3 regions of the Alishewanella sp. HL-SH06 genome follow, and region 1 is predicted to be linked to each of the others. Evidence: predicted binding sites of a transcription regulator. Region 1 holds the regulator's gene; each other region holds the start of a gene.

What was found. Region 1 encodes FliA, which starts transcription of late flagellar genes. Its sites were predicted from a motif close to CTAAAGNTNNNNNNNNNNNNGCCGATA; they were not measured.
Region 2: the regulator FliA is predicted to act here: its motif matches at 4,031-4,057, upstream of pomA (flagellar motor protein PomA).
Region 3: the regulator FliA is predicted to act here: its motif matches at 2,252-2,278, upstream of ACUJFK_RS09720 (VC2046/SO_2500 family protein).

The regions. Positions count from the first base shown of each region.
Region 1 covers NZ_CP199752.1:2,815,552-2,823,631, forward strand. Annotated here, with positions in the region: gene ACUJFK_RS12930 (chemotaxis protein CheA) at 1-961, opposite strand, end outside; gene ACUJFK_RS12935 (protein phosphatase CheZ) at 977-1,729, opposite strand; gene cheY (chemotaxis response regulator CheY) at 1,756-2,139, opposite strand; gene ACUJFK_RS12945 (RNA polymerase sigma factor FliA) at 2,182-2,901, opposite strand; gene ACUJFK_RS12950 (MinD/ParA family protein) at 2,910-3,776, opposite strand; gene flhF (flagellar biosynthesis protein FlhF) at 3,769-5,193, opposite strand; gene flhA (flagellar biosynthesis protein FlhA) at 5,203-7,311, opposite strand; gene flhB (flagellar biosynthesis protein FlhB) at 7,499-8,080, opposite strand, start outside.
Region 2 covers NZ_CP199752.1:1,381,145-1,389,224, forward strand. Annotated here, with positions in the region: gene ACUJFK_RS06430 (two-component regulator propeller domain-containing protein) at 1-854, shown strand, start outside; gene dxs (1-deoxy-D-xylulose-5-phosphate synthase) at 910-2,778, opposite strand; gene ispA ((2E,6E)-farnesyl diphosphate synthase) at 2,793-3,680, opposite strand; gene xseB (exodeoxyribonuclease VII small subunit) at 3,683-3,925, opposite strand; gene pomA (flagellar motor protein PomA) at 4,137-4,907, shown strand; gene ACUJFK_RS06455 (flagellar motor protein MotB) at 4,904-5,854, shown strand; gene thiI (tRNA uracil 4-sulfurtransferase ThiI) at 5,939-7,396, shown strand; gene ACUJFK_RS06465 (ketopantoate reductase family protein) at 7,393-8,080, opposite strand, start outside.
Region 3 covers NZ_CP199752.1:2,085,515-2,093,594, reverse strand. Annotated here, with positions in the region: gene ACUJFK_RS09735 (GGDEF domain-containing protein) at 1-521, opposite strand, end outside; gene ACUJFK_RS09730 (SulA-like leucine-rich domain-containing protein) at 672-1,106, shown strand; gene ACUJFK_RS09725 (YchJ family protein) at 1,255-1,731, shown strand; gene ACUJFK_RS09720 (VC2046/SO_2500 family protein) at 1,744-2,220, opposite strand; tRNA gene ACUJFK_RS09715 (tRNA-Tyr) at 2,329-2,413, shown strand; gene deoC (deoxyribose-phosphate aldolase) at 2,755-3,486, opposite strand; gene ACUJFK_RS09705 (M48 family metallopeptidase) at 3,722-4,429, opposite strand; gene xthA (exodeoxyribonuclease III) at 4,527-5,342, shown strand; gene yfbV (terminus macrodomain insulation protein YfbV) at 5,371-5,811, opposite strand; gene ACUJFK_RS09690 (PTS glucose transporter subunit IIA) at 6,340-6,846, shown strand; gene ACUJFK_RS09685 (ArsC family reductase) at 6,853-7,209, shown strand; gene dapE (succinyl-diaminopimelate desuccinylase) at 7,221-8,080, shown strand, end outside.

The DNA.
Region 1 (8,080 bases):
CTCGTACCGTTGTTTCAGCTGCAGCGGCAGCCGGCGGTGCGCCTTTATCCGCTGGCGTTGCCACAACTGGTGCAGCCGTTGCGGCAGGCGTTTGCGGTGTTGTTACCGGTGCAGGTGGAACTGGACGCTCCGTAGCTTTAGCCGCCGGGGGTGTCACTGGCGCTTTGCCTTTGCCATGCAATTGATCTAATAAGGCTTCAAACTCGTCGTCAGTAATTTCGTCATCTTTTGGCGCAGCAGTTTTTGGCTTGACGGGTTCAGTCTCTGCAGGAACTTTAGCTGGAGTGTCGCTGTTAAAACTGCCTTTACCATGTAACTGGTCTAACAGGTTTTCAAATTCGTCATCGGTAATGTCATCAGACATATCAGCGCCAAGATCAGCACTCGTTGTCGCAGTAGGCGCACTATCACGACCGGGGGCACCGCTGCCATGCAGCTCATCAAGCATACGCTCGAATTCTGCTTCAGAAATACTGTCGATATCACCCGCATCTTCAATTTCGGCAGCCGCTTGAGCCGTTGCGGCTGGCGGCGCTGGCACTGCTGGCGCTTCAGCGACCGGATCTGCAGCGGCAGGTTCACTGTAGTGATGGAGTGCCGCTAGTAAATCAGCCGCCGCTGGCGTTAACGGTTGCCGAGCTTTGACTTCGGTAAACATGCTGTTGACCGAATCGAGCGCTTGCAAGATCACGTCCATTAATTCTGGCGTTACCGAGCGTTTGCCTGTTCGTAAAATATCAAATACGTTTTCCGCGCCATGACAAACGTCAACTAATTCGGTTAGCGATAAAAACCCCGCCCCACCCTTCACCGTGTGAAAACCACGGAAAATGGCATTAAGTAGCGGCGCGTCATCTGGGTTATTCTCTAACTCAACTAACTGTTCTTGCAGCAACTCCAAAATTTCACCGGCTTCTACCAGAAAATCCTGAAGAATATCTTCGTCCATATCAAAGCTCATCTGCAGACACCTCAGTTAAAACCCTAAGCTAGACAGTAAGTCGTCGACATCGTCCTGACCATTTACTACATCTGCACGCTCAGCGGCATCAATAATCGGGCCTTCGGCAGCAACCAACGTTTTAGTTTTACTTTTTGCGGGTTGTTGTTCCAGAAATTGCGAACTGGATTTACCAAAAGCAGTAACAAGACCGATAAGGCTTTCTTCGACTTCTCGTACTAGTTCAATCACACGGCGAAGAATCTGCCCAGTAAGATCTTGAAAATCTTGCGCCATCAAAACGTCAGTTAACAAGCTGTTTAGACGTAATGATTCGCTCGAAGTTTTTTGTAAAAAACCATCAATATTATGACAAAGCGCTTTAAATTCAGCTAAGGGCAAATCGCGCTGCATCAACTTTTGCCATTGCGGCATTAATTGCCCAAGTTGTTTAGTGATCTCATCCGCAATCGGTAAACAAGATTCTACGGCATCCATGGTACGGTTAGCGGCTTGCTCTGTCATATCAATAACATGGTTTAAGCGCTTTTTCGCATCAGGAATATCTTCTTGCAAAATATTGCTAAGAGCAGGATCAATTCGGAAGTTTTTTAAGGAATCGTGCAGTTGTCGGGTAATTTTACCGACCTCAGCAAATAGCTCAGACGAGCCAGGCGTACCTAGCTGTTGCACCAGTTGATTAGCAACTTCTTGCTCACCAATCTCCAGTAGCTGAACGAGTTCTTTTGCTTGTTCAAGCGTAATTAATGGGACCTTACTCACAGGCATGGCTTTACTCCTTGGCAAGAAACGGTTTAACCGATCCGCTCAAATACTTTCGCCAGCTTTTCCTGTAAGGTTGCAGCAGTAAAAGGTTTGACGATGTAACCATTAACGCCAGCTTGAGCTGCCGCGATGATTTGTTCTTTTTTAGCTTCAGCCGTTACCATCATCACCGGAATGTGCTTCAGCTTAGCATCGGCTCGAATTGCTCTTAGCAAATCGATACCTTGCATACCCGGCATATTCCAATCTGTGACCACGAAGTCAAAATCTCCGCCTTGTAACATTGGTAAAGCCGTGCTGCCATCATCTGCTTCTGAAATATTTGTAAAGCCTAGATCGCGCAACAGATTTTTGATGATGCGTCTCATAGTAGAAAAGTCATCTACCACAAGGATTTTCATATTTTTATTCAAAGTCCCCTCCGAAGAGAAAGTCATCCAGATAATATGGATGCATTACAACCAAGCCTGCATTCGGCCTTTTAAACGCACCAATGCCTGACTATGAATCTGACTGATACGAGACTCGCTAACATCCAGCACCGCCCCGATCTCTTTTAAGTTTAGTTCTTCATTATAATAAAGCGACAGCACTAACGCTTCTCGCTCTGGTAAACTGCTGATAGTTTTGGCAAGTGCATCGTTAAAGGCGCTGTTAGCTTGATGCTGATATAACTGATCGGTATCGCTATCATCAGCAGTGACCAACACGTCTTCAGAAATACCAAGGTCTTCAATACCAATAATTCGACCCGAGCTAACATCACTAATCATATGATGATATTCATCTAATGATATAGCAAGTTTTTCTGCAACTTCATAATCTTTAACGTCGCGACCCAACTCAGCTTCTAGCTCGGCGATGGTGTCGGCAATTAAACGGGAATTACGATGCACTGAACGCGGCGTCCAATCGCCGCGACGAATTTCGTCTAGCATGGCGCCGCGAATACGAATGCCTGCAAAGGTTTCAAAACTCGCGCCTTTGCTACCATCGAAATTTTTCGCAGCTTCAATTAAACCGATCATCCCAGATTGAATTAAGTCATCGACTTGCACACTGGCCGGCAAACGGGCCAATAAGTGATAGGCAATACGTTTGACCAGCGGAGCTTGTCGCTCCACTAACTGTTGCATGTGGTCTACGCCACCATAAGCGGCAAGCTTACTGTTCACAGAACCCCCTAATCAGACTGTGGCTGTACTAACTGCTCCAGAAAAAACTCCAGATGCCCAGATGCACTGCCTGGCAACGGCCATTTCACGGCTTTAAGCGCTAAGGTTTTAATTGCCATACTCGCCGGTGTTGTTGGGAAGGCTTCAATAAAAGCTTTCTGTTTGCGCGCAGCTTTGCGCACGTTTTCATCCTGTGGCACGGTGGCCACTAATTCTAAACTGACATCAAGAAATCGATCAGTAACACGAGTCAGTTTAGCAAATAATTCTTGGCCTTCTTTTAGGCTGCGCACCATATTCGCTACAATTTTAAATTTATCGACGCCATGGTCGCGACTTAAAATCTTCATTAAAGCATAAGCATCGGTAATGGAAGAGGGTTCATCACATACGACCATTAAGACATCTTGCGAGGCACGAGAGAAACTAAGCACCATATCGGAGATACCCGCGGCGGTATCAACTAATAATACATCAACCGGCGTGTGTAATTCACTGAAGGCACGAATTAAACTAGCATGTTCTACCGGAGAAAGCTCCGTCATATTTTGACTACCGGAGGTGGCAGGCACAATTTTAATACCGTAAGGCCCCTCTACTAAAATATCGTCTAAAGTAGCCGATCCAGCAAGGACATGGGATAAATTTTTATCGACGCGCAAGCCCAACATCACGTCGCAATTGGCTAAACCGAGATCGGCATCAAGTACTAAAACCTTTTTCCCCAGCTGGGCCAGCGCCATAGCCAGATTCAATGTAACGTTGGTTTTACCCACGCCACCTTTACCGCCGGTTATGGAAATCACTTTTACCATCTGTTTTTTCATTTTTCTAAGGCCACTGGCTTGATCATCGGCTAATACATCTTTAGGCATAGGCAGCTGCTACCTGCGTTGTGTCGTCTTGATACCATTGATGGCGGTTATCACTGTGTTGTTGACGTAACTGCTCCGCTTCTTTTACTAAATCGGCCGCGTCAGGAATCCGAATATCTTCTGGCACACGTTGGCCATGTGTTAGGTAACTGACCGGCAAGGCATTTTGTAATGCCACATTGATCACTTCACCTAAACTTAAACATTCATCCAATTTGGTGAAAATACAACCTGATAAGCCAATGCGTTTAAATTGTTGCACACTTTCTTGCATCACGCGCGCCTGAGCTGTGGCTGACAATACCAGATAACTTTTTATTTTAACACGAGAATTATGGACCAATGACGCAAGTTTCTCGGCTAAACGCACATCGCGTTGACTCATGCCGGCAGTATCAATTAAGACCAGTTTACGCTGTTGTAGCTGATTCAACAATATCGCCAGCTCTTCGCTATCTTTCGCCTGTTTAACTGGGCAACCGATAATGCGGCCAAATGTCGCCAGTTGTTCAAAAGCACCAATCCGAAAACAATCTGTGGTAATTAAAGCCACTTGATCAACACCGTGTCGTTTGGCAAAACCCGCGGCAAGTTTGGCTACGGTGGTGGTTTTGCCTACACCTGTTGGGCCGACTAAGGCAATAACCCCGCCTCGACGCAAAATATCATCATTAGTGGTATTTAACTGCCCTGTGAGTAATTCTAGCGCAGTATTCCATGCAGCAGCGGCATTTAAATCATCGGGCATGAAACAGGCTAACTGATCAGCGATTTGCTCAGACAAGCCCATTTGTTGCAAATTTTCAATCACAAGTGCCCGCACGGGCTCGCGCCGAGCTAAATCTTGCCACATTAAACCCGAGACTTGATGCTGCAGTAATTGGCGCATCGACAGCATCTCAGTTTGCATTTGGGCGAACTGTTGCTGCATTAATTGTGCTTGAGCTTGCTGGGCTTGACTAATTTCTTGCCATTGTGCTGACTGAGCTTGAGTATTGCCAGAATTTTGACGTTCAAATTGTGGGGCTTTTTGTAACGCCGGCTCAGCAACCTTTTGCTTGGTTAGTGCCGCTGCGGGGGCTTGCGGTTCCCGACCTTGTTGCTTGATCATTTGTCTGGCGAGTAAGGCGCGTAATGAATCTGCTGGATCCGCTTCTGGCTCGTCATCAACACTGACACTAAAGCGAGGCTCGGCGCGTGCACTGGCACTTGCTATCGTTTCTGCAGTATTAGAAGCCTGTGATGGCGTGGCTTGGCGAGGTGTTGCTGCTGGGGCTTCTGCATCAATCGCCGCAACAATTTCAACACCACCAGCGACTTTTTTATTAGATAAAATAATTGCATCGGCGCCGAGGAACTCTTTGACTTCTGCCAGGGCGCTGCGCATATCTTTGGCAACAAAGCGTTTAATTTTCATGAGTTACTCCTAATTCTGCTGACCGATTACACTAACGATTCGAATTTGTTTGTCATCGGGGATCTCTTGATATGACAACACTCGTAGTCCTGGGATAGTGTATTTCACGAATCGTGCCATGACTGAGCGTAAAATTCCTGACGTCAGCATAATGGCACTTTCACCGGTCAACTCTTGGTTTTGATGCGCTTCTTGTAATGACTGCTGAATGCGATCGGCTAACCCGGGTTCAATACCTGCGCCATCGTTACCCGCAGCCTGCATGGATTGATGCAACATTTGTTCAAGCTCAGGCGCAAAAGTAATCACCGGGATCTCAGGTTTACTGCCCACCACCTCTTGCACAATAAGCCGACGTAAAGAAATACGACAAGCCGCAGTTAACACATCAACATCCTGACTTTTTGCGCCATATTCCACCAAAGTTTGTACAATTGTGCGCATATCACGGATAGGCACACCCTCGTGTAATAAGTTTTGCAGCACTTTTACTACGGTTGTCAGTGGCAGTGTTTCAGGGACTAAGCCTTCCACTAGCTTAGGTGAGTGCTTGGCCAGCATATCTAACAAATTTTGAACTTCTTCATGGCCTAATAAGCTGGCGGCATGATTAGTTAAAATTTGACTAAGATGCGTAGCAACAACGGTGGCCGCATCGACCACGGTATAACCTAGTGTTTGAGCATGTTCACGCTGATCTTTACTGATCCACACTGCATCCAAGCCAAATGCCGGATCTTTGGTGGCAATACCTTTTACCGTACCAAACACTTGGCCAGGGTTAATGGCTAACTCATTATCGTGGCGTAATTCCCCCTCACCATTGGTTACGCCCATCAGAGCCACCCGGTAGCTGTTCGGCTCTAAATCAAGGTTGTCGCGAATATGGACTGGCGGTACCAAAAAGCCCAACTCTTGTGATAGCTTTTTACGTACGCCTTTAATCCGATTTAACAACTCGCCGCCCTGGGCTTTATCTACAAGCGGGATCAAACGATAACCCACTTCTAAACCAATGGTATCAACGCCATGCACATCGTCCCAACCGATCTCTTTCACAGTTTGTGATTCAGGCTTAGGTTGGCCAACCGTGGCTGCGCGCGGTTGCAAGGCCGTCGCTTTTTCACTGGCAATTTTTTTAATATACCAAGCTACGCCGCCCAATAACGCTGCTAGGGATAAGAATGAAAAGTGTGGCATGCCGGGCACAACGCCCATTAATGTCATCACGCCAGCGGCGACAAACAACACATGGGTGTTATCCCCCAACTGACTGGTCATTTGCTTGCCCAGATCGCCTTCTTTGTTTTGGCGGGTGACGATAATGGCAGTACCAATCGATAATAATAAACCCGGGATCTGCGCAACCAAGCCATCACCAATGGTCAGCAAAGTATAAATTTCCATCGCATCGCCAAAACTCAGATCGTGCTGCATCATGCCGATAAACAAGCCACCAATCAGGTTGATCACCAAAATAACGATACCGGCGATAGCATCGCCTTTTACGAATTTACTGGCACCGTCCATCGAGCCATAAAAGTCGGCTTCGTTAGTCACATCTTCGCGACGTGCTTTGGCCTCTTCTTGGGTAATTAAACCGGCATTTAAATCAGCATCAATAGCCATTTGCTTACCAGGCATCGCATCTAAGGTAAAACGTGCAGACACTTCTGCGATACGACCGGCACCTTTGGTCACTACCACAAAGTTGATGATAATTAGGATCAGGAAGACCACGATACCCACGGCATAGTTACCACCGATAACGACCGAGCCGAAGGCTTCAATGACTTTACCGGCCGCATCGCCGCCATTATGACCTTCCAGCAACACGACACGGGTACTGGCTACGTTAAGCGCTAAACGTAAAATGGTCGCAATTAAAATCACGCTGGGAAAAATACCGAAATCTAACGGCCGTTTGGTATAGATGGTGACCAGCAACACCACCAGCGCCAGCGCGATATTAAAAGAGAATAAGACATCCAGCATAAAAGGTGGCAGCGGTAATACCACCATAGCCAATGCCGCCAAAATTAAGACTGGCGTGCCGACACCCTTAAGGTGTTGAAGTTGGGATCGATCAAATTTACTGTAAAGCTGGCTCAACTGCATGGATAACCTGACAATTTAATGACGGAACAACAGGCTAAAGCAATAAACGTTCCAGTATCAGGTGAGGTTATTGAAAAGCAGCTAAATGAGCGATAAAACCGTGCCGACACTTTATCGGCACGCTTCGCTAATTAGTGTTTAGTGTTTAGTGTTTAGTGTTTAGTGTTTAGTGTTTAGTGTTTAGTGTTTAGTGTTTAAATTCATCAGGGATGGGTAGCTCTTTCGCCAGATTTTTCGGCCGAGTGCCTTTGCCTTTACGATACAAGCGTAATTGGAAAACATAAGCGAGCACTTGCGCCACAGCCGCGAATAATTGTTCGGGGATCGGGTGATCAAGTTTAGTCGTGTAATAAATCGAGCGGGCTAGCGCCGGTGATTCAATCACTGGGATTTTATGGCCATTGGCAATTTTTCGAATATGCATGGCGATATCATCGACGCCCTTGGCAACCACCACCGGTGCGCGGAATTTGCCTTGATCATACTTTAACGCGACCGCATAATGCGTTGGGTTCGTGACGATCACATCCGCTGTGGGGACTTGCTGCATCATCCGTTTCATCGACATCTGCATTTGCGTGCGACGGATCCGCGCCTTAATCTCTGGGCTACCCTCCGAGTTTTTATGCTCGTCTTTAATTTCTTGCAGCGACATTTTTAACTGCCGCACATGATTCCACTTTTGATAAGGGGCATCGACGATAGCAATTAACGAAGTACTAGCACAAAGCCCTAAAAACAACCATCCTAAGAAATATAACGCTGATTC
Region 2 (8,080 bases), 1.4 Mb from region 1:
TGGTGATCCCACGCCGCTTTGATGAAACCTTGGTGTATCGCTTGCTGTGGCTCTGTTTGTTATTGTGTTTGTTTTATGGCTTATTTTGGCTTTATCGGCAAAATAACTTACATAAACAGGAGCAATTAACCAGTTTGGTGCGACAACGAACCCAAGAATTAGAAAACACCAATCAAAAGCTGAATGAATTGAACGAGCAACTCAGTCAATTAACGCATCGTGACACTACCACCGGCTTACGTAATAAACGCTTTATGTTTGAGCAGCTGCCTAAAGATATCGAGCACTTTCAGCGCAATCGTCAAGCGTTAACCGAGCAGGGTAAAACCATTGCTTTGTTGCTGCTTGAACCTGATCATTATCAGCAAATTCTTTTAAAGTATGGCGTTAGCACTGCGGATAGTTTGTTACAACAATTAAGCTCGTTATTAAGTCGAGAAACACGCGGCTCAGATTATGTGGTACGTTTTGTCGATGCACGTTTTGTTGTGGTGTTTCGTGATATCGCGCAAGAGTTGGTGGCATCATATAGTTGCCGGTTGCTAGAACAGATTGCGGCCAGTCATTTTACTTTGCCCGATGGTGAAGTGGTTAATCTAACCGCGTCTGGCGGTTATGCACTGTATCCATTACCTTTACTCGGTGGCCAGTTGTTGAATTGGGAAAGCTCAATGCAATTAGCCGAGCAGGCATTACTGCAGTTAAAAGCTCAAGGTTTAAGCGCGGTGGTGGGCAGTTTGGCTTTTGCCAGTCAATTGGATGCGTTTGAATTTGAAGAGAGTGTTGATTTACCGTTGCAGATTCATCGCTTGTTAGCTGAAGGGTTGATTTGGTTAGAGCAGCATCGGCTTTAGCAAGGCTTTTGCAAAGACGACACCCACGTTTTGGGTGTCGTTTGTCTAGCGCTGACTACTCTTGTTTTAATAAACGCTGCGCTTGTGCCAAAATACCGGCACTGTCTAAGCCTAACTCTTGATAAATCTCTTGTTGCGTACCGTGTTTAATAAACTCATCTGGTAAGCCCAAGTTGAGGATCTGGCCTTGATAATGTAGCTGCACCAAGTACTCATTTACCGCAGATCCAGCACCGCCCATAATGGCGTTATCTTCAACAGTCATCACGTAGCTGTGATCCACAGCTAATTGCTGTAACAGTGCAGTATCTAATGGCTTAACAAAGCGCATATCAACTAAGGTGGCGCCAAGCGCTGTGGCCGCTTGCTCACAGGCGCCAAGCAGTGGACCAAAGGCCAAGATAGCCAATTTTTTACCGCGCTGTACCACTTTTGCTTTACCCAGTGGTAATAACTCCATCGTTGTTGCGGCCGCTTGATTGTTACCGCTACCTCGTGGATAGCGAACGGCGGCCACCCCGTTATGTTGATAGCCGGTATAAAGCATTTGCCGGCATTCATTTTCATTGGATGGCACCATAATGGTGATATTGGGAATGCAGCGTAAAAAGCTGATATCAAAAGCACCTTGGTGAGTTGGGCCGTCAGCTCCTACAATGCCCGCGCGGTCAATGGCGAACAACACATCTAATTGTTGCAGCGCCACATCGTGGATCAGTTGATCGTAACCGCGTTGTAAAAAGCTCGAGTAAATAGCCACTACTGGTTTTAAGCCCTCAATAGCCATGCCTGCGGCCAGCGTCACTGCGTGTTGCTCGGCGATGGCGACATCAAAATAGCGCTTAGGAAAGCGTTTTGAAAACGCCACTAAGTCAGAACCTTCTCGCATGGCAGGGGTTATACCTTGGAGCCGCTCATCTTGCTCTGCCATATCGCAGATCCACTGGCCAAATATATTGGAAAAGGTTGGAGCACTGGCTTTTTTAGCCGGTTGCGTTTTAGCAGCAGGATCAAATTTTGCGACTGCATGATAACCAATCGGATCAGCTTCGGCAGGGGCATAGCCCTTACCTTTTTTCGTGACGATATGCAGTAGCTGAGGGCCTTTAAGCTGGCGCATATTGCGAATGGTATCGACCAAGCCCAATACATCATGACCATCAATTGGGCCGATATAATTAAAGCCAAGCTCTTCAAAGAAGGTACCGGGTGTTACCATGCCTTTAAAGTGTTCTTCAGCGCGGCTGGCTAACTGATGTAATGGTGGCATGTTGCTGAGAATTTTTTTGCCGCCTTCTCGCAAGCTAGTATAAAAACTGCCCGATAAAATGCGGGCAAAGTATTGGTTTAACGCGCCAACGTTCTCTGAAATAGACATTTCATTGTCATTTAAGATCACTAGCATGTCCGGTTTAATTTCACCTGCGTGATTTAAGGCTTCAAATGCCATACCTGCTGTAATGGCGCCATCGCCGATAACCGCAACAACTTTACGTTGATTCTTAGCTTGTTGTGCTGCCACTGCCATGCCTAAGGCTGCGCTGATGGAAGTACTGGAGTGGCCTACCGATAACACGTCATAGACACTTTCTTCCCGATACGGAAAAGGATGCAGGCCTTCTTTTTGGCGGATGGTATGCATTTGATGACGACGACCCGTGAGGATCTTGTGTGGGTATGCCTGATGACCTACATCCCAGATCACCCGATCAAAAGGCGTGTTGTAAACATAGTGCAGGGCAACAGTCAGTTCGACGGCACCTAAACCTGAGGCAAAATGACCACTACTTTGGCTAACGGTTTTTAATAAAAACTGCCGCAGTTCATGGCTCAGTTGGGGTAAGGTTTCCTGAGGTAATTGCCGAAGTTCATCGGGCAAATTAGCCTTAGTTAACAGTGGATATTCCGTCATATCAATTTGCATAACAAATGCCTATGTTAAAACTTTCTGGCAATAATATAGTGGGCAAAGCGTGCAAGCTCAGCCGTATCGTAGGGTAGCCGTTCGAGGGCGGCAAGGGCTTCTTGATAAAGTTGTGCCGCTTTATCTTTGGCGCCCGCCAGCCCCAATAAGGCCGGATACGTAGCTTTGTTGGCTTTAAGATCAGAACCCTGTGTTTTTCCTAAAGTGGCCGTGTCGCTTTCAATGTCCAGAATATCGTCCTGCACTTGAAAGGCCAAACCTAGCGCACTAGCAAACTTTAACAAATCCAGCAGGATTTGTTCATCTTCTACCGGGCTGGCGTAATAGGCTAGTTTAACTGTGCTTTCAATTAATGCACCCGTTTTTAAACGATGCATTAACTCTAATTTCTCTAAGGTGATTTTTTGATTGGTTTGTGCCAAGTCTATCGCTTGGCCGGCACACATGCCGGTGGCGCCTGCTGCTTGTGCTAGCGTTTTCACCATTAACACCTGCCGACGTGGGCAAACCTGTTGGTAATCATGACTGCTCAATAGCTCAAAAGCAAAAGCTTGCAGTGCATCTCCGGCTAAAATCGCCGTGGCTTCACTATAAGCTTTATGGCAAGTGGGTTTGCCGCGGCGTAAATCGTCATTATCCATGGCCGGCAAGTCGTCATGAATTAATGAATAACTGTGGATCGCTTCAATTGCCACTGCTGGGGCATCGAGATCAGACAGTTTAGCACCTAACATTTGACCTAGGCTGTATACCAGAAAAGGTCGAACCCGTTTGCCACCCAGCAACAAACTGTAAGCCATGGCATCATGCAACAAGAAGTTCGTCGGAACTGTTGTAGCAAGCGCCTGTTGCAGTTGTTGTTCCACCCGCTGCTGAAATAGCGATAGACTGGTTGGGGCCAAGGTTAGTCTCCTGTTTGCGGCTCAAACGGCTGCAAAGGTTCAGGTTGTTGTTGTAACAAAATCTGGACTTTTTGTTCCGCCGCGTGCAGTTGCTGCTGACTGTGTTTGACCAAACTGATCCCACGCTCAAATTGACCTAAGGCTTGCTCTAAAGACAGCTCACCCTGTTCCAACTGTTGGACGATGTGTTCGAGTTCTTGGATGGATTGTTCAAACTGACCTGGGTCTGCAGATTTTTTACTCATATTATTCCCCAAAAAAACTGTGCGCAACCTTATCGTAGCAGGCTATTATGGTCAATGAAATTGCGTATAGTAACGACTAAATTGGTATTCTTTGCTGATTTATTGCTTAATGATTCAGAGTTAAGGTCGATAACTAGTTTGCAGCTGATATAAAATAACTAAAATTAAGATTCAAAAGCCAGCCCCGGCACTGTTTTGGAAGGAGTAGGATGTGGATTTAGCGACCCTAATCGGATTGATTGGCGCAATTGGCTTTATTGTAATGGCGATGTTTATCAGTAGTAGCGGTGACGTCGGCATGTTTGGTGATTTGGTCTCGGTGCTTATTGTATTTGGTGGCTCGGTATTTGTTGTACTAGCTAAATTTACCTTGGCTCAATTTTTAGGTGCAGGTAAAGCGGCTGCCAAAGCCTTTATGTTTAAAATTGAATCACCAGAAGAATTAATTGAAAAGGCCGTGCAATTAGGTGGTGCCGCACGTCAAGGTGGTTTTTTAGCCCTAGAAGAGGCTGAAATTCCCAATAGCTTTATGCAAAAAGGCATTAATATGTTGGTGGATGGCCATGACGCTGATGTCGTGCGAGCAACCATGCAGAAGGATATTTCGTTAACCGAAAAGCGCCATGAAACAGCTATTGCTATTTTTCGTAGTTTGGGTGACGTAGCACCGGCTATGGGAATGATCGGTACCTTGATTGGTTTGGTGGCGATGTTATCTAACATGGATGATCCTAAAGCCATCGGCCCGGCGATGGCGGTGGCATTGTTAACAACGTTGTATGGTGCCTTTGTTGCCAACGTTATGGCCATTCCGTTGGCCGACAAATTAGCGATCCGCAACCAGCAAGAAAAACTAAACAATATGTTGATCTTAGATGCGGTATTAGGCATTCAAGATGGGCAGAATCCAAAGGTTATTGAAGGGATTTTACGTAACTATTTAGCGCAAAATAAACGCGAAGTAGCAGGAGAGGCGGCATGAGTGACGAAGAAGAATGCAAATGCCCACCGCCTGGGTTACCCGCTTACATGGGAACCTTTGCTGATTTAATGGCGCTTTTGATGTGCTTCTTCGTGTTGTTATTAGCATTTTCTGAAATGGACGTGTTGAAGTTTAAACAAATTGCCGGCTCTATGAAGTTTGCTTTTGGTGTGCAAAATAAAATTGAAGTGGATGATATCCCCAAGGGAACCAGTGTTATTGCCATGGAGTTTCGCCCTGGGCGGCCTGATCCCACGCCAATTGAAACGATCCAGCAGCAAACCATGGAAATGACCCAGCAAGTCATTGAATTTCAAGCGGGTGAAGAAGACTCTGCCGGCGGGCGCCAAGACCAACGCGATGATCAAACCGGTGGGCAATCGGCATTAAATGCTGAGGAGCAAGAAGCTGCCGAGGCTACAGCCGCCGCTGCCGCAGAAGCCGCTCAAGAGCAAGTTAATGAAACGGTGAAGAAGTTAGCTGAAGAGCTGGAGCAACAAATCGTTGACGGCGCAGTCGAGTTAGAATCATTGGGGCAGCAAATCATTATTCGTATCCGCGAAAATGGCTCTTTCCCATCGGGCTCTTCTTTTTTACAGCCGCGTTTTATCCCGATAGTGCGGCAAATTGGGGTGATGCTCAATGATATTCCCGGTGAAATTACCGTCAGTGGGCATACTGATGATTTTCAGGTGGGTGATGAGTTACATGCCAACAATTGGGATTTATCGGCTAAGCGAGCCGTTTCTGTGGCCACCGCTTTAATTGCTGCGCCGGGCTTTGATCGAAACCGCATTGTCGTGGTAGGGCATGCTGATACTCGCCCCTTGATGCCAAATAATAGTGAGCTAAATCGTCGGCGTAACCGGCGTGTCGAAATCTCGATCATGCAGGGCAAGCCTAAGGTGTCTGAACCAATCAGTTTTGAACCGGCAACGAATCCTTGAGTCAGCAAACGCCTAATCGCTTGATTAGGCGTTTTTGTTACGCTTAGTTATAATGCGCAACATTGTTAGCTAAATGCGCCCATCATGCTCGAATTTATTATTAAGTTGCATCCTGAAATCGCCATCAAAAGTAAGTCGGTGCGCAAGCGTCAAACGTTGCTGGTGGAGCAGAATCTCAGAACTTTACTAAAACATCTGCCGCATAAAGTGAAAGTCACCGGTTATTTTGATCATCTAACGGTCACTAGCCAATACGAGACAACCGCTTGGCGCCAAGAATTAATTACACGTTTAAAATGTATCCCCGGTATTGTTACCTTTGCTCAGATGCAAACGCGCCAGTTCACTGATTTAGCCGATCTTTTTCAGCAAGTTGCGGCGGTTTATCAGTCTCAAATTATGAATAAAAGCTTTTGTGTCAGGGTGAGACGCCAAGGTGAACATGCATTTAGTTCACTCGACGCCGAGCGTTATATTGGTGGCGGCTTAAACCAATTAGTCAGTAGCGCGCGAGTGCAATTAAAGCAGCCTGACTTAGAGATTAAACTAGAGATTAAACAGCAGCAATTTTTACTGGTCACCGAAAGCTTCACAGGCATGGGCGGCTTACCGATCCCATCGCAATCGGATGCCTTGTCGTTGATCTCAGGCGGTTTTGATTCGGCTGTTGCCAGTTATCTAATGATCCGCAAGGGTTTACGTACCCATTATCTGTTCTTTAATTTAGGCGGTGCAGCGCATGAGAACGGTGTGCGCGAAATCGCCTTTTATCTATGGAAAACCTATGCAGCCTCGCATCGGGTGAAGTTTGTCAGTGTCGACTTTGCCCCCGTTGTGGCAGATATTTTGGAGCATGTGCCCACGGGTTTAATGGGTGTCGTTTTAAAACGCCTGATGATGCAGGTGGCCAGCGCTATGGCTGAAAAGCTTGGGATCTCGGCGGTGGTTACCGGTGAAAGTATTGGCCAGGTCGCGAGTCAAACGCTGGCTAACTTAGCCGTGATCGATCAAGCGAGCCCCAGCTTAGTTTTGCGGCCGCTTATTTATCATGACAAACAAGATATTGTGGATTTAGCACGACAAATTGGTGTGGCCGAGTTGGCGGGAAGTATGCCGGAATATTGTGGCGTGATTTCACAAAATCCGACAGTGAATGCCATCCTCAGCGAAGTCATCACAGCCGAAGCACTGCTCGATCCGCGCAGGATAAATCAAGCTATTGAGCAAGCTAAAATCCTCGATATTCGGACCGTTGAATATCAAGCAGAACAACAAGCGGGTGTTATCGCTACCGAAGCGATATTACCGGCTAACGCGATCGTGTTAGATATTCGCAGTCAAGACGAAGTCGACGCGCGGCCACTGCAATTACAGCAGCATCAGGTACTGACCATTCCGTTTTACCGTTTAGCCACGGCGTTTGCACAGTTAGATCAGCAACAGCAATATTATTGTTACTGTGAACGTGGCGTGATGAGTCGTTTGCAGGTTTTATTGCTGCAAGAGATGGGATTTAACAATGTTGCAGTGTATCGGCCTTAAGTAACTTGCAGCGCTTGCCATAGCGCTTGATTGGCCGGAACCGCTAGCTGATGTTTTGCCGCCGTGGCGACAATAAAGCCGGTGATCACGCTAAGCTCGGTGGGGCGGCCATGGTAATGATCTTGCTGCATTGATGAATAGTTATTGGCCGTCGCGGTGATCACTTGTTGCACTTGGGCAAGGGTTGCCGCAAACGGCAAATCAACTTGTTCAAGCGAGGCCAGCTGACAGACTTCGCTGACAATTTGCTGCAATTGAGGTTGATGCTCTGCCGCCGCTAAAGCACCATTTTTACAATTTAAAACTGCGGTGAGCGGGTTAATAGCCGCATTAATCGCCAGCTTTTGCCATAAAGCCGCTATGATATTCTCGGTGACGGTTAACGGGCCCAAGGCCTGATGTAAAGCCGTGAAAACGGCTTTGCATTGTGCGCTCGCGGCTTCATTCAGTGGGCTTAGCATACTTTTACCTTGGCCGGTATGGCGGATCTGCTCCGCTTGTCGTAAGGCTCCATGGCTAGTCGTTAAAAACCAGATCCCTTGTTTAGCTCGTGCAAATTGCCGTAATGCTGCAAGGTCTGGCATACCATTATGGGAAACGACAATTTGGGCGTTGTCAGTGAGATGCGGTTGTAGTTGGGCTAAGGCTTCGGTAACGGCATAGGCTTTTACCGGTAAAAACAAG
Region 3 (8,080 bases), 730 kb from region 1:
TCAGGCTGCAACTCTGACCATAGCTTCAAACCCGAAAAACCACTGCCCAAATCATCAATCGCAATTAAAAAACCCAGATCGCGATAATGGTTCACCGCTTTAATTAATAAACTCGCCTCTTCTACTTGGTATTGTTCCGAAATTTCAATCACTACCTGTGACGGATCTAAACCGGCTTTTTGTAACATCGCTTTGGTTAGGCCGCTAGGATGATCAGCGGTCAGTAATAATAGTGGATTAACATTTAAGAATAATTTACTAGTGACGCCTGCACTGGCAAAGGCTGCAATACTCAACTCTCGGCAGAGCAGTTCTAACTCGGCTAACGCATCGCACGCAAGCGCGGTTTTAAACAGTTGCAAAGGCGAATGCAGCGGGCTGTTCGATGGGCCACGAATTAACGCCTCATAACCGAAAATCTGCGCAGTATTTAAAGTAACGATAGGTTGAAATAACGGCTGAAGCGCTTTGGCCTGCAAAATACTTTGTAGCTCAACACAAGACTGTTCTGAAGTTGCCATACATCAAATCCAAAATTAACAACAATAAAGAATATGCAGGTTGTATGACAACGATATGACTAAAAAAACAAACACAAAACACTTGCTTTTTATTTGAACAAAAACTACTGTATAGGCATACACTGTATAAATAACCAGCTAGAGGTTTACATGCTTATTACCAGCAAAACGGCACACCATGATACTCAACTTCGCAACAGCAAATCGTTAAACAATATTGCTGTGCCTTCCACGCAGGCCTCGGCATATCAACAGCATGATAATATCGAACTACAACTATTAAAGTTGCTACAACAACATCGCGATGTAGATGGCTGGATCGTATTAATCGCACCGAAAGTGAAACCTAATAAAAATTTTTGGGCAAGCTGCCAGATCCCTCTAGAAAAAATCTTAATGATTCATCCGCACCAGGTTAAGGATTTAGCGAAAACGGTACAACGCGCGATAAACAGTGCTAGCTGTAAAGTTGTGTTGCATGGTGGTGAATTAACTGATGAGGAAGCAACGCAATTAGCGCAATTAGCAGAGAAGCAGCAAACTGCGTTGTATCCCTTAACACAGGCAATGGTGAAACAACATTAAAACTCTATATCAGTGACAAGTGACAAGTGACATACTTTATCTAAGCTATGCATCACAATACTTAACAAAAAACGATAAATCATCAATAAAGTGAAACACCCTGAGCTGGCTTAGGGGTAAACTAACACGCATTAATGTGGAGATAACGATGCTGTGTTATTGCTGTTCAAAAAAACCGTTTATTGAATGCTGTGCCCCTTATGTATTAGAAGGTGAATTAGCACCAAATTGTGAAGCCCTAATGCGTTCACGTTACACGGCCTATTGTCTTGGTCAGATTGACTATGTTTACCAGACTACGCATCCAACACAACGTTCAGCTGAATTGATAGAAGAAATTCAACAGTTTGCTGATAGTGTGCATTTTTTTAAGTTAGCGATCAGCGAGAGCAACCAGAATATGCATAAAGGTGAAGTAAGTTTCAAAGCCTACTTTATTATCGATAACACCGTTGAAGTGATCACAGAACAATCATTTTTTGAATTTATTGATAAATGGTATTACCACAGTGGCAAACTGTCAGCCACACCAAGCCATAAGTTAAAACGTAATGAGCTTTGCCCGTGTGGTTCATTGATAAAAGTGAAACATTGTCAAACTCATCTAATAAGCGGTCAAGCATAAGATCAAGAAGCACTAAAGCGGTAAAGGGTTAGCATTCAGTTCTTGCAGCATTTCATATAACACGGTTTCGTCCCCTTCTTGGATCGGTGGTTCCTTGCCACTTAGACGACGTATAGCATGCTGATCTAAATTACTCATCAAGCGACCATCTAATTTTTTGGCATCATCTTTTCTAACCCAAGGCTCAGGGGTTAAAGCGCTTTGTAATTTCAATTGGCGTAAACTCGTTTGCGCAGATCGATTAAGTTGCGCTAACACAGCCGCATCAGTTTCTTGCCATGCAAAACTGCGGCGTTGACGCACAAATAATTGCTGATAGAGCGTTGCGTTAACCTCAACGCTTTTAGGTAATGGCGTATAAAAAGCCGCCATTTCTTGTACCGCCGGAGACAACACCGCTAACCACAACGCAAAATCAGCACGATGCTGTTGTTGCAGTGCTTGGTTAAGCGTTGTACCCAGTTGCCATTCGTTAATGATTGCTTGCATTATCTACACTTTTTAGCCTAACTGTTTGCTTTATCGGCAAACAGTCAAAAAACTTTAGTAAAGTGCTTTACTTAAAAACTGAATTTGATAATATGCGCCTGCACTTGTGGAGGGGTTCCCGAGTGGCCAAAGGGATCAGACTGTAAATCTGCCGGCACTGCCTTCGAAGGTTCGAATCCTTCCCCCTCCACCATTTCTCTTTATATCTAAGTTCTTCAATTTAAATCTAAACGCTATAAAACACTCTTAGGGCAAGGTGAGAACCTTCACCAGGTTTGACAATGCGCAGCATTGACCAGCGGAACAACATGGCGCTTGCCTGAAAGGCGAGCAACGCAAGCAATTTCTTCTTCAGCAGCCTCTTTCATATTCAATTCATCGTGTTATCAGCAAAAAATGCTGTTACGACTGACTCATTGTCGCGATTAATTAATGCTGTCTTTATAAGCAAAAGCAAATAATGGCATAACAGCCAGTACTTGCTCGTACTTATTGATAATGACTATAACGTTGTCTTTGGTTAAAAGGCCGTAACTAACTGGCAAGTTGCTGACATAGCTCAGTTAATAAGGTACTGGCACCAATACGTAGCCCTTCGCTTTGTGCCGTTTTACCCGTCACTTGCTCATATAAACTGACTATCTCTAATGCTTGCTCAACGGTTTTGACACCACCTGATGCTTTAAATCCTACCGAGCGATCTGCGGCAGCTATACTGGTTAAGATGATTTTAGCCGCTTCCAAGGTAACGCCAACCGGCACTTTACCGGTTGATGTTTTAATAAACTCGGCACCACTATCTATAACCAATTCACTGGCTTTAGTAATTTGTTGTGCGGTTAATAGCTCACCTGATTCAATAATGATTTTTAAACACAGACCTTGGCTTGCTTCACGCACCGCAGCTAAAAACTGAGCAACTTCGGTTTCTTTGCCGCTGAGTAAGGTTTGATAAGGTAAAACACAATCAATTTCCGTCGCACTGGCTTGGCGTGCTGTAGCGATGTCTGCTAGTACGGTAGATAAGGGTTGATCGCCAGTTGGAAAGTTAACAACCGTCGCCAGTGCCACAGTTTCATTAGACTGCGTAATATGTTTACGGGCCTCGGCTAAAAATTCAGGATACACACAGAATGCGGCCACCGGCGCGGGAGTTACCGGTAATTGGGCTAACCAATCGGTCATTTGACGCTGATCATCGTTATCTTGTAAGCGTGTTACATCTAATAGTTTAAGCAGTTGCAATAAACGAAGGGGATTCATCATGGTTAGTTGCCTGTCTGTTTCATTATTATTAATTACCGTCTAATTAATCGCGGTATGCTCACCTAGTGAGGGCAGAGATTAAACTAAAATAGCGATTTAATGCAAAATCTAATAAATAATTATGCCGCAATGGAATCTTTTTATAATCAGTGGGTCTTAAAAGGTGTGTTATCCCTGGATGTATTCTCCTTTTAATCAATTTATCTTGATACCGACCTTTAAAGGTCGGTTTTTTTTATAACAACAACCGCTGATGTTGCTTTAGCCACTGCTCCGCTAACCTGTAATCAGCAGAAAACTTTGCTACGCGTTGCCAAAAAGCGTTTGAATGATTCATGTGGGTTAAATGTGCTAATTCGTGCACAACAACATACTCTGCTACCCAAGTAGGCGCTTGCATCAAGCGCCAATTAAACCCTACCTCTGACAAACTATTGCAAAACCCCCATTTACGCTGCCAGTTACCAATACGGATTGCCTTTGGCTTACACCCCATAAGCTGAGCTTGAGACGCTACCGCTTGCTGAAAATACTGTTCAGCCAGCGGTACAAAATATTCTTGCAGTTGTCGATTCAGGTATAAAGCACGTCGTTCTGGCTTCACCCGCGTTGGGATCGATACTTTACACTGACGCTCCGTCATTACCACATTGGCTTTGGCCGCTAACTGCCAACAAAATGGTATCGATTGCCCTGACACTAAAATTTCATGACGATCTAACGCTGCCACGGCGCTATCAGCTTCGGCTTCCGTTCGAGCAAGGTGTAACAAGATCCATTGTTGTTTGCGCGCTAATAACGCAGAGATGAACTGACTTGAAGTGCCTTTTGGTGCTCGAATGGTCAATTGCCCTGCCTTAATGGCCAATTGCACAGAACGTCGCCGACTGTAGATGACTTGATAGTTAAAAGGCAAAGCTGTTTGCCCAGATAATATTGCCAAAGATTGCTCCGGATCCGAGTTTGTCACAGGTCGTGCTGATCTGGATTACATGGTATGATCAACAATAAGCGTTAACAGGTCTTAATTCGGATAGTGTATGAAAATAATTTCTTTTAATATTAATGGTATTCGCGCCAGGCTGCATCAACTTCAAGCATTAATTGAAAAACATCAACCTGACATTATTGGTTTACAGGAAATCAAAGTACATGATAGTGAATTCCCATTAGCTGATGTTCAAGCAATGGGTTATCACGTTTATCATTTTGGCCAAAAAGGGCATTATGGTGTTGCCATCATGAGTAAGAAACCGGCCAGCGAAATGCAATATGGTTTTCCCGGCGATACTGAAGATGCTCAACGTCGAATGCTAATTGGACAATTCGATTTAGCCGATGGCAAACGCCTAACTGTGCTAAACGGCTATTTCCCGCAGGGGGAAAACCGCGAGCACCCGATAAAATTCCCAGCCAAAACTCAGTTTTACGCTGATTTGCAACATTACCTAGAAACTTCGCATAACAGCGAAAAGGACTATGTGGCCGTAATAGGTGATATTAACATCTCGCCTATCGACTTAGATATCGGCATCGGCGAAGCCAATGCCAAACGTTGGTTACGTGAAGGTAAGACCTCTTTTTTGCCGGAAGAACGTGCTTGGCTACAACAATTGAAAGATTGGGGCTTGATCGACACTTTCCGTGCACTGCATCCAGAAACTGGCGCACAATACAGTTGGTTTGATTATCGCTCGAAAGGTTTTGATGATAATCGTGGATTACGCATAGACGTGGTTATGGCTACCCCGTTGCTGGCGGCTAAGTGTATTGAGTCAGGCATCGATTATGAACTCAGGGGTATTGAACGCCCATCTGACCACGCCCCTGTTTGGTCAGTATTTAATTTAGCTTAGCTTGAGCCACTGTCATGAATGCGTCTTGTTAAAACCAACGGCGCATTACCGTATTGTCTAACTGCTGATAAGCCTGTTGAAGTAGTTTAGCCAGATCGAAATAGCTTTTTAACGAGCCAGGCTGGCTTTGTAATTGGCCATGCTTGATGATTTGCTCACGAATTTCGTTTCCCCAATTTATCAGCGCTGGAGGTAAACTGTTGTCAGCTCGTATGCCTAGCCAATAAAAACCCTGCAATGGTAACGCGGCTAAAAACAACATCATGGCAATAATCTGACCGAGATGTTCTGCACCAAGCAATTTGAATTGGACTAAAGCCGTAATTACCGATAATACCGGCAAAAAATGAACGCCTTTACGCGTTAAGAAAATGACTTTATTTTCAGGGAAAATAGCATTTAATTCTGGTTTAGTCGGCCAAGTACGACTATAACGAATACCTTGGCTTAGAATACGAATCAGCTGCAATTACTCTACTCCCGTGCTGGCCTAGTTTGATAACTTTAGCATACTTTTAATTGTTCTAAACAAAATAAAAATGCCATTGAAACGTTAATGAAAGACACAGTGACGCCTCAGATTTAACAAAATATAAACAACAAGATATTTAAACCAAATTGATAGCAAAAGTCTGCTTTTTTTACGTTCTCTGTACTTTTTCGATCATGACAGACTAAACAAAGAATATGCCAAAATAAAAATCCAATAGAATACAGAACGATAAACAAGATAAACCGTGTTATTCACAATGTTATTCACAGAATCTGTGGACAACATGAGGCTTGTTAATAACGGTTTAATGGCTTAACGACTGTTTTTTTGCTAGTGGAAATCGTTAATTAAGCTACAAATTTGAGCAAATACGGCAAAAGCAGCAGTTTTATGGCCAAAAGCGCTGCTATCGCTTTAATGCTGGGCTACATAAGGTAGTGAAAGATGCTGATATTGCAAAAACTTTAAGCTATCATCAAAGCTTCATGATCTTGGAGAGCAACAGTGCAGCAATCAGTCATCATCTGGCAACAAGATTGGACCACACTAGAAGGTTTTATTATTAAAAGCCCGTTTAGTGGTCAGGTCTTACCGATCAGCATGCATCCTGAATTACTGTATCAGCAGGATATTTTTCCGGCGACCTTATGCTGTAAATTACAACAAGGTACGCTTTATGCTCCATTCAGTGGCCACTTTACAACAGCCAGAGCCGGTGAGCGTCGTTTAATCTTTACTCATACTTCGGGGCTAACGCTGACAGTCGATTTGCCTTTTGCTATTAGCATCGATCACGGCAAAGGCTTACATTGGCTGTGCCGAGCACCACGTGAAGTCAAGGCAGGTACACCGATACTGCAAATCGACTTAGCGTATTGGCAATTAGTGCTCGATGAACTGTATTGTGTCGCGAGCTTATCTTTACCGAGCAAACTCGATAAGTTACTCAGCCGACAAGCTCAAGTGCTAGCCAACCAAGATCCTCTTTTTGTTCTGCAATTTAAAAAGTAAAAAACTATGATTACCTTATACGGCATCAAAAACTGTGACACCATCAAAAAAGCCCGACGTTGTTTAGAGCAACAAGCGTTAGCCTATCAATTTCACGATTATCGCACCGATGGCTTGGACGCTGAACTGCTAGCGCGTTTCGCCGCGGAATTAGGCTGGAAAAATTTACTTAATACACGTGGAACAACTTGGCGTAAGTTAGCTGACAGCGATAAAGCGGAGATCAACGAAACACGTGCTTTAGCCTTAATGCTAGAACAACCTGCGCTAATCAAACGACCAGTATTACAACATAACGAACAACTGTTACTGGGCTTTGATGAGCAAGCTTATCTTGCTTTATCTGCCTCTTCTGAAAAATAGGTAATTCATTTATGACTGATCTCACCAATCCGGCCAGCAACCCAACATTAGCGCTCACCATAGCGTTAATTGAACGGGCGTCAGTGACACCTGAAGATGCCGGTTGTCAGCAACTGATGGCGGCACGTTTAGCTAAAGTGGGCTTTAATATTGAGATGATGCCGTTTGCAGATACGCTCAATATGTGGGCACGCCATGGTCAAGGCAAACCGTTATTTTGTTTTGCCGGTCACACCGATGTAGTACCGAGCGGTCCTGTCGATGCATGGCACACCCCCCCGTTTCAGCCAACCATCATTGGCGATACCTTATTTGGTCGCGGTGCTGCCGATATGAAAGGCAGTTTAGCTGCGATGGTTGTTGCGACTGAGCAATTTTTAGCACAAGAACCGTCACCGGCTTTTAATTTAGCTTACTTAATTACCAGCGATGAAGAAGGCCCCTTTATCAATGGTACGGTCAAAGTGATTGAAACTTTAGAAGCACGCCAAGAAAAAATTCGTTGGTGTTTAGTGGGCGAACCCTCTAGCCATCTGCAAGTGGGTGATGTGATAAAAAACGGTCGGCGAGGTTCGTTAACAGGGCACTTAACCGTAAAAGGTATTCAAGGCCATGTCGCCTACCCACACTTAGCTGATAATCCTATTCATAAAGCGGCACCGGCATTGGCCGCCTTAGCAACAGAGATTTGGGATAACGGTAACGCTTATTTTCCAGCAACCAGTTTTCAAATCGCCAATATTCAAGGTGGCACCGGTGCATCAAATGTGATCCCGGGAGAATTAAACGTCATGTTTAACTTCCGCTACAGCACGGAAGTGGATGCCGAGCAGCTGCAAAGTCGAGTCTATGCCCTACTCGACAAATTTGG